DNA from 3 places in the Bifidobacterium thermophilum genome. Region 3 is predicted to be linked to each of the others. Evidence: riboswitches for the same ligand, from Rfam matches in the RefSeq annotation. Region 3 holds a riboswitch; each other region holds the start of a gene.
The links. Region 3 has a riboswitch for thiamine pyrophosphate ahead of thiD (bifunctional hydroxymethylpyrimidine kinase/phosphomethylpyrimidine kinase). Riboswitches for the same ligand answer to the same signal wherever they lie in the genome.

Region 1 (4,198 bases), on a different contig from region 3:
CGGGGGTGTCGGAGAGTTTGATTTCGGTGTAGGGCACGTCAAGGTCGTAGCTGCCCGATTCGTTCTCGAAATGGACGCGTTCGGTTTTGCGGATGTGTGCCTTGTCGCGTTGCGTGCAGCCGCGTGCGGCGATGTCAACGCGCTGCTGTTTGGCGAGTCGTGCGGCTTCCTTTGCGGCTTTCGCGTTGGTGAAGTTGCCGGATTTGGCGGCTTGTGAACAGTTAAGTGAGGTGGCGGGCGAATTGCCGTCCGCCACCTCAATAGCGTCCCCCACAGATGTTGTCCCCGCTGCCGGTGCGCTCGAGATGGTGCGCGCCGCGTATCCGTGATGTCCGCTGCCGCGTACGCTGCGCCACGCATCCACCATCGCTTGGGTGGTGGCTTTCGGGTCCTCAGCCCCGGCGATTGCTGAGACCACGAACCAGCCGGCGGCTTTGGAGGCTGCCAAATCGTGCATGTCGGCGAGCGTCACGCCTCCGCCAATGACGACCGGATAGTCGCTGGCGGCGCAAATGGTGTTGATGAGATCGATGCTCAGGAAATGCTTGCTGCCGTCATTTTCGACGACGATGGCTTCGGGCTTGGTGGTTGAGGGGTGCAGCGGTGCGGCGCCGATGTAGTCGATGCAGCCGCTGGGCAGTTCGTTGATGAGTTTGACGAGACTTTCGGTTTCCGCGCTCAATCCGATGATGGCGTCGTCGCCGAGCAGCTGTCGTGCTTCGCGGGGGTCCATATCGTCTTGTCCGATGTGTACGCCGTCGACTTTGATACCGAGGTTGCGGCACTGCCAGACTACGTCTACACGGTCGTCGATGACGAATGCGACGGTGTCGGACTTGCCGTTGTCTTCGATGATTTGTGCGATATCGCGTGCGGTTTCGGTCAACTGTTTGGCGTCTGCGGTTTTGTCGCGCAGTTGGATGAACGTTGCTCCGCCTTGCAGTGCGTCGTCGACGATGTCGCCGACCGGCCGGCCTTTGGTGTCTTGTGATCCGAGGATGCAGTAGGCGGTCAGGTCGAAGCTGTCGCGCATGGAAGCGTAGGGGTACGGGTTGGTTGGGTTGGTCATGGTGTTCTTTCTGTTGATGGGGGCCGGTGTGGACCCCGAGGTGTGTTCATTCATCGCTTGGTACTGGCGGTCATGCGAACGATTCATTCGCTTGATACCAGATATGGCATGGTGATATCACGCGGCGGTATGGTTACGTTTGCATATGAACTGCCGGACAGTACGCTCCGGCGATCTGCAAGACGTCTTGATGCGATGCAGCGAGCCGGTCAGGCGGCTTCAGCGGTAATCGGGGACTGGGAGACCGTCTGCGCAGTGGTGCTCCACAGGGCGTCCAGGAATGCGGTCTGGAAGCTGCCTGGACCGTTGCTGGCCCGCTCGGCTTCCTCACTGGCGCGATTGTACAGGGCGCTCGCGGTCAATGCGGCGGTAAGCGGATCGGTTACGGCGAGATAGGTGGCGGTGACGCCTCCGAGCGAGCATCCCGCTCCGGTGATTTTGGTCATCATCGGGCTGCCGCCGGGCAACCGGTAGACGGTATCGCCATCGGTCACGAGGTCGGTTGCGCCGGACACGGCGACCGCAGCACGGTGGTTTGGAGCGTATCCGCGCAAATACCGGGCCATAATGACGGCGGCATCACGTGCACTGTCCACATCATCCACCGCCTCGACACCGGCCGGTCTGGTGGTGTCGGTGTGCGCGCCGGCGGATGGGACGTTGAGATCCCAGATTCCCGCCAACGCAATGATTTCCGAGGCGTTGCCCCGCACGATGGTCGGGGGAGCGGAGCGGAAAGCCCAGAGAATAGCGGAACGTGTCCTGCCGATTCCGGCGGCCACGGGGTCGAGCACCCATGGGTGTTGCGCGGCGTGCAATGAGCGTGCGATGTTGCCCAGAGCGTCCTTGAAGAATGGCAGCAGGGTGCCGACATTGATATACGTGGCTTTGGCGATGGCCGCGGTGTCGATGATATCGTCCGGCAGGTAGCTCATGGCCGCGGTGCCTCCTGCGGCGAGCTGCGCGTTGGCGACAAGGTTGATGGTCACGAAATTCGTGAATGACTGGGCGAGCGGGGTGGTGTCCCGCACGCTGTCCACGGCTTGGGCGATCAGCTCACGCTGGTGATCGTCGGCGGCGAGCGGCGTGGCTTCGGTATGCGCGCTGAATCGCTTGGCGTCGTCAACGATGGACGAGTTGCCACTGGTGTCTGGTGATGCGTCTGTGCTCATCATTGCTCCCTACGCTGGTTCTAACCAACAGGTTCTAAGGGTCAGGCACGATGCCTTTCTCAGCCCGGCCTCGCGGCTGGGCTCCCCTGCATTGGATTATGGAAATTATCGTAGGAATGCCTGTGGACACGGGTGCGTATTCCGGCTCCCATGGTGTATGGCACGCTGCGCTCGCCGGTTGTTGGCATGTTGTACAGTGTGTACTAATGACAACGATTGCATCCTAATGTCGGGATTGCTGTCATTGAGCATAGTTTTGGCACGTGATTCCAACGTGGTAGAGCGTGCCGTACTGGAGAGCGTGAGAGCGGGAGCGAACGAGAGAAGAAGAAGGCATGGCGTTGAATCTGGCCGACAATGTGCACAAGAGGGTATCCGAGGATTGCACAATGCATGCTGAAACGCATGCTGAAACGCACGCTGCCACAATGCGCAAAGAACCGCGTTCGTCATCGCGCGATACCGCTTCGGCTTCACCGTTCAGTCCTGTGGTCCGACGGTGGAGAAACCGTGAGTCGGGCGTTGAAGCCTTACGCATCATCGCCATGGTGATGATTGTTGCGTATCACTCATGCTGGAATGGTACGGCAGTACATAACGTTGCTCTTGGATCGTCGGCGTTTGATCTCTGGGCGTTATCCCTGAGTCCGTTGGGGAAAACCGGTGTTGCCATCTTCTTTCTCATCTCTGCCTGGTATTTATGCGAACGTGAAGCGCCTACGTTCCGCTCGTCATTGAGAAAAGCTTGTTATCTTGAGCTTGAAGTGCTGATGTATAACATTATTCTGTTTGCAGAATATCGTATTCTCGTGCCGAACGCCTTGCTGTCGGTAGACGATATCGTAGGCAATCTGTTCCCGATTTCTTCGAATGCTTTGTGGTATGCGACGGCGTACATTATGTTCTTGCTGCTATATCCGTTTGTCACGGCGGCGTTGCGTGCTATCGGCCCGAGTAGGCACGCTCGTTTGGCATTGGTGATGTTTGCGGTTTGGGGTATTGCATATGGTTTGACGCGTTATGCAACGTGGGAGTTTCCGACATGGAGTTTCATATATTTCATATATTTATACATCTTGTTGTCGTATTATCGCTGGTATTTGCGTGAGATAACACCTTCCACGGCATGGCTGATGGTTGCGGCAGGGTGTTTGATTTTTGTTGTCCATATCGCTTCTTGCGTTCTTGCATTCCGATATACGGGAAACCACAGTTATACGAACATCGATCATCTGTTTTTGACCGGGGAAGGAAAGCTTCCTGTGTTGCTGGTGGCGTTTGGCCTTGTATCGTTGGCTGTTCGTTGTCATCGACACATTATCGGAATCAACGCCGTGGCATCGGCGATGTTTGGTGTCTATGTGTTGCATGAAAATGCTGTGTTGCGCAACCTGTTGTGGTCGGAGATGTTCCCTTTGGAACAGGTTAGAACCTGGCGTGCTCCTATTGCCATGCTCATCGCTGTCATTGCGTGTATTGTCGTGTTCGGCACAATCATTGATATTCTTCGTCAGTTGTTGTTCGCGATGACCATCGATAAACATTACAACACTTGGTTTGATGCTGTCTATGACTGGTTGTGCAGCTGTGAGGTCGCGCAGTGGTTGCGTGCGTCGCTTCAACCGGTGAAGGGAATCATGCATGATGTACACGACACGGAAGGACGGGCATCGTGAGTAGTGCTGTTGAAGGAAGCGTACCGGTCTCGCGGCGGTCTACTGATGCGCGTCGCACGCACCGCATCCGCAAGTGGCTTGCCGTTCCGAAGAATCTTCTTCATGTTGGAGTGTTGACGGCGTATATCGCTGTCGTCATCACGGTGATGTGCTTCCATGAACCGTGGTTCGACGAAGCGCAATCGTGGCTGATGGCCCGTGACTGCTCATGGCATGATTTGTTGCTGGTGCGCCCGCATTACGAGGGGCATCCGCCGTTCTGGTGGCTGTTGCTGGCGATT
Region 2 (4,198 bases), on a different contig from region 3:
TGCTTGCGTGGTGGTGCATGCTGACCCATGGTGGAATGCGGCTGCGCAGAATCAGGCGACCGATCGTGCGCATCGCATCGGGCAGACGCAGGATGTGAATGTGTATCAGATCGTGGCGAAGGACACGATTGAGGAGCGTATTCTCAACTTGCAGCACACGAAGTCCGATCTTGCGGCGAAATTCGTGGACGATGCCTCGACGACCGGTGGTAGTGCCATCAGCCGGCTCACCAAGGACGATCTGCTCGCGTTGCTCGGGTGAGTTGCCAGGCGGTCGGTCGGTGGCCGGTCGGGCGATGGTCGGGCGAGAACGCCGTTGCGGACGGCGACCGTATTGCGCTGCGAATCGCGCAAGTATCACGCGGCGCCCGAGCTGACGATATGCCAAGTTGCGAATCGGGCAGGGGCGCAAGGACAGTCACTTGCCGCCATGCGGGCGCGGAACGGTGTGGATTTTTCCGGTGAAGTTGGTCGAAGTGATTTGCCAGACGGTGACGCTTGCCATCTGCTGCGCGGTGAACGGCACGTGATCCATGCCGGCTTGCTTGCTCATCAGGGCTTGCATGGCTGTGATTTTCTCATCCAGATTCGTTATCACCGATGCCATACCCGTACCGACAATCGAGCGGAAGGACGCTGACCAGTTGCAAGGTGTGCGGCCTTCATGCACCTGATGGTCGCAGTCAAGCTCAAAGGCGACCGGAAGCGCGTTGCCGGCTGCACTGATGGCGTCGATTTTTCGTCCCTCGTGCGATGAATGCAGGAAGATGCGCAACTCACCGAAATCCGGTGGCAACGGTGTGCCGTCCGCTGACACGTTGACCGGAAGATCGTCTTCGGGGTGTGCAAACCGAGCGAGGCTGAAATCATAGCCGAAATTCATCGGCACGATGGTCAACCCTTCGGCATCCTGGTAGGCGATACGAACGACTTCGCACGCGTCAAGAATATCCTTGATTTGCTGCGGGGAGCGTACTTCGCGATCGGCTCGGCGCATCGGACGATGCACTCCGGGGGCCGTCGAGGCATGTACATGCGGCGCGCGGCGTAAAGAGCCGGATGGCGGTAATGGCGTCCTGAGTGGGGCGGGCGCGGCATCCTGCGGTGTTGGCGTGTGTCGTGGCGGCTGAAGAGCAGAATCGGTCATGAAATCCTCACAGTATGGTGATGCGGTGGCATACGAGTTGCATTCGGTACGGGACGCGCATCCAGGCGGTTGTTACAGTGCAGTATAGAACGTAGGGCGCCTCGCGACGTGATATGCCGCAATGATTGAACGCCCCAGGGCATGAAGTCGGTTCTCGTTTTCAATGATTCTCAATGCGCTGGTATCGGATGGTGCGACGCCCGACGGAATCCGACGGAATAGTGAACATTGCGCGGGATGACGGCAATCGTGCTGGTAGATGGGCATGGTGATGTTGGCCGGCATATGCCGCAGGGGCGCACGATGGTGCAATGACGGGCGAATCCCGGAACGCAGGGGCGGCGCAACTCGATGATGGGGGCGAAACTCGTGCACGTATGTCCCGGTGGCTGAGGTAGGGTGGCTGGGCAACCTAGGGGAGCTGCGGCGGGGCCGTGGCTGAGAGTGCGCAAGGCGCAGACCCTGTGAACCTGTCCGGGCAATACCGGCGAAGGAAAGGAACAGCCATGACGGCATTATCGTCTGCTCATTCGAATCATATTGCTGAAGCGACAATCGCATCACACGTCGCCCAAACCGGTGCGTCCGGTGCATCTGGTGCATCCGGTGTGCCTGGTGAAACGTCTGGATCTGCGGCAAAGCATGTCCCGCTCGCACCGGCCAGCGCAAGCGGTGATTACGCTTTTCTCGGTGCGACGCCCGGCAGTGTGGCTGACGCGTTCTACATGTCGGCCGCCGAGGATTGGCGGGCGGCGATTAATTCGCGGTTTGTCAACGAACTGTTGGATGACACGTTGCCGGACAGTGTGCTCATCAGCTATCTGATTCAGGATTTCACGTTCTTCACGCAGCCGACGTTGGAACGGTTGACCGCGCAGGCGCCGACGCAGGAGATTCGGGACATGCTCAACCAGCAGGCCGAGTTCTTCGCCGATCAGGAGAAGCCGTATTTCCTGCGGTTCCTTGAGGAATACGGGGTAGACGAGCGGCATCAGGCGAGCGTGCCACAAACCCCGGCGAACCGCGAATATTGCGCGTATCTCGACCAGATTGCCGCGACCGGCAGTTTCGCTCAACTCTTGTGCCTGATGTGCGCGATGGAATGGCTGTACCTGGCCTGGGCCAAGCGCACGGTGGATGCGGGTGTCGTCCAGCAGGTGCCGGCGCACCGCGGCTGGGTGGAGCTGCACGAAGGCGATCTGTTCCGCCGCTGGGTGGGCAATCTCATCGAGCTGGTGAACCGGTATGCGAGCGTCGACGGCCCGGAAGCCGCCGTATTCCCCGAAGTCGCACGGCTCGAGCGCGCGTTCTTCGAGGATTCGTATGCGTATGCGGTGGGGGAGCCAGAAGGAGAGCGGGAAAGCTGACGTCACGAACGCGTGCTGGCTGCCCTTGACGCGTTGGCGGCGGATGAAGATCCGCTGGCGACTGTTGATAATCCTCTGATCAGGAGATAACCCGAGCAGTTTAATCACGCAGGTGGCCGCTCGACTTATCTGAAAGCATATGGGGGGCGGCTCCCGCGAGGATTGGAATCCCGCTGCCGCGTAATTTCAATCACCACAGGAGCCGTTGCCACAACTCAATTCAGGCTGTACAGCTGGGCGATTTTATCGGCAAACCAAGCACTCCGGCGCTTGATGTCATCAGCGGTCCATGTCGTTTTCGACTCGAGTGTCTCGCCGTTCTCGACATCCGGTATGGACACGTTGATTTTCAGCGGCATCGCCAGACCTGTGATATCGCTGCTGGTCGGATCCTTGTACCGCTTCTTCTCGTCGAAGGTTCGTTGCCCCAGTTCGCTGTTGTATGGGGTGAGCGTGAGATTGCCGATCAGGTGGACGCATTCCGCTTGGATTTCCTTGGCTTGGTCTGGATTGTCCGGGCTGATCGCGTTGTTCCACGTATCAGGTAGGTTACCTTCCGGCAGGATGTGTTCGATGGACCAGCGACGTTGTTTGGTGCTGTTCTTGACGAAATCGTCAAAGGTGTCCGGGCGCGCTTTGCTGACGATACCTTCGCCCGGCAGGCGTCGTTCGAGGTCGATCAGGACAAAGCGCGTTGTCGCCTTGTTCTTGTCGTAGATGCCTTGCGTGCACAGGGTTGTACGGAGCACATTGTCGTCGACACTGATGGCGTTCAATCCTTGGATATCGCCTTCACCGTTACGAATGAGATTCAGTGCCGCGATTCCGGTGTACTTGTGTTGCTTGAGTTCGCGGGTCAGACGGATGATGCGGGCTCTGATATTAGAGGATTTTGGCACCAGTGTGATGTTTCGCCGCACGTAGAAGGCGATGAGATAGTCGAGAATCTGTGGGAGTGCATCTCCGAGCTCGAGGCCGGGATCTCCAAGCAGCTCCATCAACAGCGGGTACGACTGGGTCGATTCGAGTTGAACCAGCGCCTTCAGCCGCTTGGCGATGGTCTGGTCGTGATGCTCATGCTCGGGCAGACACAGAATCTGGGCATAGATGCCTGCACGTTCTTGGAGAACTGACAGATAGTCGGAGCGTTTTTCACTGTAGTACTGGCGGATTCGGCTGCGGTAGAGTTTGAGCGCGCTGCTCTTGGTGATGGATCTGTTGTCTTCGCTTTCGAACGCGTCCCAATTGTTCAGGAGGAACTGGGTGGTGATGGTGGTATCCGGCTCGCCGTCGCGGCTGAGGGTTTCGGACAATGCTATCCACTGGTTGGTGGTTTCTTCTGCCTTGCGGTCGAGGTATTCGCCTGCGTCCGAAATGAATTCCGCCTTCAGCAGGTCGACTAGTGTCAGCGGCAGGCCTTTCGAGTTCATCGAGGAGAACACGTTGAACGCGTCGGTGACATCTGACACATGGATGCGCAAAATGGTGACCTTGAGCAGCTTCTCATAGAATTTGTCCAGCTCGCCGATGGTCGGGAATGCGTCGGCTCCGAACAGTTTGCGAATGTACCCATACCGTTTTGCGAACGCCGTGCGTCCGGTGCGTCCGGGTTCTTTTCTGTTGAGAACACGCAGGAGGCTGCGGTAGACGGTGTCATCCTCCTCGAGCAGGTGGAGTCGAGGTT
Region 3 (4,198 bases):
CCATCCGCAGCTGCCACACCGTCTCCGGCGGGCGTGTACACGAATGATGCGATGGGGTACCGGGTGTCCATCCCCGACGGCTACGTCTGGCATGAGGAAACCGATAACGGCGCGACACGAACCTTCACCGACGATTCAATCGGCATGACCATCAAGGTTTCCGGCGCATCGAATACGACCGGCGCCACGGTCTCGAGCGAATACTCCGCCTGCGCTTCCGGGCACAGCGTGTCCTACCATCTGCTGTCCGGCGACATCATGTGTGCAGTTATGCGGAGAACGGCACCATCACATATGTGAAGGAGATCGTCACCCAGCAGTCGATACTCACGTTGCGTTTCGATTATGCGCAGTCCGCTCAGGAAAAGGGGGCGGCGGTAATCGACGAGGTGTTCCCGACCTTCGTCTCGACGCGCTGACGCATGCGCACATGACATATGATTCAGGCCCGGTCCCTGATGAGGGGAGCGGGCCTGAATGCGATAATCATCAGACGTGCTGTGCGGCGTATGCACCGCACAGCACAGCAATCCGCTCAGTCGCGGCTTCCGAACAGACGCAGTAGATACAGGAACATATTCACGAAATCAAGATACAGATTCAACGCGCATACGATTGACAGGCTCTTGATTGCTTCAGGCTGTCCGGCGTACTGTGCGAACAGGACACGGGTTTTCTGTGCGTCGTACATGGTCAGCCCGGCGAAGATGAGCACGCCGATTGCTGAAATCAGCATGATTCCAGTCGAACCCGGAGCGACGAGCATGATGACGAATTCACCGACGATCAAAGTGATGAGCGCGGCCAGAAGAATGGGACCGGCTTTCAACAGACTGGAACGCATGGTCAGCGACAGCATGGTCAGCACGAAGAAGAACCCGGTGCACAGCGCAAGAACCGTTCCGATTGAGCCAAGGTCGTAGATCATGAAAATCGAGCTCAACGTGAAGCCCATCAACGCGGCATATAGGTAGAACAGGACGCGTGCGGCCCCCGCCTTGAGATTCATCGCACGATTGCCGATGGCGATGGCCATGACAATCTGCACGAGCATCAGACCGATCCAACCTAGGCTGCCGGTGGCCGCCAGGAAGCTGTTGAGCAGTCCGAAGGTCTGAGTGAGCACCGCCACCACGGCTGTTACCGCGAGACCGGCAGTCATTTCGGCGTAGGTGCGGATCATTGAGGTCCGTTCCGCATGTTCGGTGACTGACGCGACCTGGGCGGGAATGGCCGAAGCTGGGGCTGCATATTCTGCGCTCGCGCCGGCGCCGGCAGGGGACTGATAGTAGACGGCCTGTGGCTGCGCGGTCGGTTGGCCGTACTGTGGCTGGCTATACTGCGGCTGTCCCTGTCCGTCGGCCTGGTATTGGATGTGTTGAGGTGAAGGATTCTGGGGCTGCTGATCGTAGGTCATGATTGCTCCTTTCTTGCGATTATTCTATGGTCTTTTGCTGGGAATCATCTGGAGAAAATCGTCTGATCAGATGTTCCGGATCGATTTGGGCGAGAATCGTGCCGAGGAAAATCATGGCGCAGCCCACATATCCGCGTCCCGACATCGTCTCATGCAAGATCAGCGCTCCGCCGACAGCTGAGAAGAACGATTCCAACGACATAATCATCGAGGCCTGCGATGGTGGAACAACCCGCTGCCCGACCACCTGCAGCGTGTATGCGACGCCCACCGACATGATGCCCGCGTACGCGAGCGCGCCCGCACAGGCCAGCGCACCCTGCCAATCCACCTGGTGTAACACCAATGTCGACACCCAGCTGAGCAGCGAGACCACCAGATACTGGCCAAGCGACAATGCAATCGGATTGAGCCTGCCGCCCACCCGATCAATGACGAGAATATGCGTGGCATACAACACCGCGCTCGCCAGCAGCACCAGATCGCCCACCCCGATGCCGCGGATCGTGTCCGTGACGCACAGCAGATAGAACCCGACTATCGACACAATAATCGCCAGTACGGTGAGCATGTGGATCCGCCGATGCAGGAACAGGAGACCGAGCACCGGAACCAGCACGATATACAAGGCGGTCACGAATCCGGAATGCCCGGCGGACATGCTCAATTGGATCCCGTATTGCTGCGAGGTGGCGCCGGCCCACAAAATCAGCCCGCACACCGCGGACCATACCGCTACAGTGCCGCGGCTGGCTTTCGGGGACTGCCGCGTTGCCGCTCGCCCCGCCTGAATCCTTGACATCACGACAAGCACGGGCGCCAGCGACACGGCGCCCAAGGTGAATCGGATCGCATTGAAGAACATCGGGGAAACCGATTGCATGCCCTGCACTTGGCTGACGAAGGCGAATCCCCAGATCAGGGATGTCAGCAGCAACAACGCACTGCCGACGATACGGCGTCGTTTCTCATTCTCTCGCATGATTCCAGCATATCCGAACCGAGCGGACGTGTGCAGGGCGGCATTGACCGTGGGGTCGGCTATGGTGGATTGCCGGTGACACGGGGTGCCGACAGGCTGAGAACACACCCGTTGAACCTGATCTAGTCAGCACTAGCGAAGGGATGTCCGGCATGAGTGAGCCGCAATACCAGCAATCAAATGAAACCCCGAGCGTCACCGGCGCCATGGCGGCGCTCGCGCAATTGGAGGCCGCGGGGGAGCGCGCGGCAGACGCGCCATCCCGGCTGAGAATCCTGTCCATCGAAGGTTCAGACCCGATCGGCGGCGCCGGCACCATGGCGGACATGAAAGCGTTCACTGCACAAGGAGCGTTCGGGTATGCGGCCATGACCAGCGTCCTCGCACAGAACACTCAGGGCGTGACCAGCATCGTGAACATGGAGCCGGACTTCCTTGTCGCACAGCTCAATGCGGTCAGCGACGACGCAATCATCGACTCGATGAAAATCGGTATGCTCGGCACCCCCGAACTCGTCGAAGCGGTCAAAGGGTGGCTGACCGCATTGGAGCAGCATTACCGTGACGAGGGCATCGCCAAACCGGTAGTCGTCCTCGACCCGGTCATGTACGCGAAATCCGGTGACGCCCTGCTCACCGAGCAAGCCGAACAGGCCCTGCGCGACATCATCCCCATGGCCGACATCATCACGCCGAATGTGCCGGAACTCGCCGCACTCGCCGACGCCGACCAGCCAGCAGCGGATATCGACACGCTGGAATCCATGGCACGCGAGGTATGTAAGCGCTATGGCGTCGCCGTATACGCCAAAGGCGGTGCGCTCGCGCTCGCCGGCGGCGCGTCAAGCACCGACATACTCGCCGAACCGTCCGACGGGCAGGGCGAGGTGCGCACCACGCGTATCGAAGGCCGTGCGGTGCGCACCCACAACGTCCACGGTACGGGGGACACCCTGTCCAGCACGCTCGCCGCGCTGCGCCCGCAATGCGACACATGGGAGCAGGCCGCACGCCGTGCGAAAACGTGGATGAACGGGGCAATCGCCGCCGCCGACCGTTTGCACGTGGGCAAAGGGCACGGGCCAGTCGATTTCACATGGCAGCACGCGCCGACCGGATTGCGCTTCAGCGCCGACTACTGGAACCGTGTGCGGCCCATCCGCGAACGGATTCACGGCATGCGCTTCATCACCAGCATGGTGGATGCCACGCTGTCATTGGAGGATTTCGCGTTCTACCTGCATCAAGACGACATCTATCTGACCGATTACACGTCGCTGCTGGCGCTCGCCTCCTCGCGTGCCGACCGCCTGGACGAGCGGGTGTTCTTCGCACAGGCGGCTTCCGGAGGTGTGGATTCCGAGGTAATGTTCCACCACAACTGGTATGTCAAGCATGGATTCGACCCGTCTGGCACTTCCCGCTCCGAGGTGACCGCGGCCTATATCGGCCACGAGCATCGGGTCGCCGATTCCGGCTCGTATGCCCGGCTTGCCGCTGTGGTCATGCCGTGTTTCTGGCTGTACGCCGCCATGGGCAAGGAAATGCGCGAGCAGGTGCGCGAGAAGCATATCGACGTTGAGACGCATCCCTTCGGCGAGTGGATCCGCATGTATTCCGACCCGGAATTCACCGAGAGCACGCTGCGCGAGGTGCAGATCTGCGACCGGCTTGCCGCCGAAGCATCGATTGACGAATATGAGCATATGATGCATGCGGCGCTCGTTTCGTCGGAGCATGAATTCCGCTTCTTTGAACAAGGACTGACCAGACCTGCGCTGGGATTCTAGGGTATTTGG

Region 1: linked by a shared signal. The riboswitch ahead of thiM (hydroxyethylthiazole kinase) and the one ahead of thiD (bifunctional hydroxymethylpyrimidine kinase/phosphomethylpyrimidine kinase) in region 3 are both predicted to bind thiamine pyrophosphate.
Region 2: linked by a shared signal. The riboswitch ahead of CQR48_RS06575 (TenA family protein) and the one ahead of thiD (bifunctional hydroxymethylpyrimidine kinase/phosphomethylpyrimidine kinase) in region 3 are both predicted to bind thiamine pyrophosphate.

What each region holds. Positions count from the first base shown of each region.
Region 1 is NZ_PCGX01000007.1:201,120-205,317, forward strand. It holds gene thiC (phosphomethylpyrimidine synthase ThiC) at 1-1,069, opposite strand, end outside; gene thiM (hydroxyethylthiazole kinase) at 1,279-2,241, opposite strand; TPP riboswitch at 2,231-2,339, opposite strand; gene CQR48_RS02780 (acyltransferase family protein) at 2,577-3,917, shown strand; gene CQR48_RS02785 (hypothetical protein) at 3,914-4,198, shown strand, end outside.
Region 2 is NZ_PCGX01000010.1:262,635-266,832, reverse strand. It holds gene CQR48_RS06585 (DEAD/DEAH box helicase) at 1-262, shown strand, start outside; gene CQR48_RS06580 (pyridoxamine 5'-phosphate oxidase family protein) at 419-997, opposite strand; TPP riboswitch at 1,552-1,660, shown strand; gene CQR48_RS06575 (TenA family protein) at 1,654-2,514, shown strand; gene CQR48_RS06570 (DUF262 domain-containing protein) at 2,730-4,198, opposite strand, start outside.
Region 3 is NZ_PCGX01000008.1:174,136-178,333, forward strand. It holds gene CQR48_RS03465 (hypothetical protein) at 1-300, shown strand, start outside; gene CQR48_RS09395 (hypothetical protein) at 297-419, shown strand; gene CQR48_RS03470 (Bax inhibitor-1/YccA family protein) at 536-1,417, opposite strand; gene CQR48_RS03475 (DMT family transporter) at 1,437-2,399, opposite strand; TPP riboswitch at 2,471-2,560, shown strand; gene thiD (bifunctional hydroxymethylpyrimidine kinase/phosphomethylpyrimidine kinase) at 2,552-4,189, shown strand.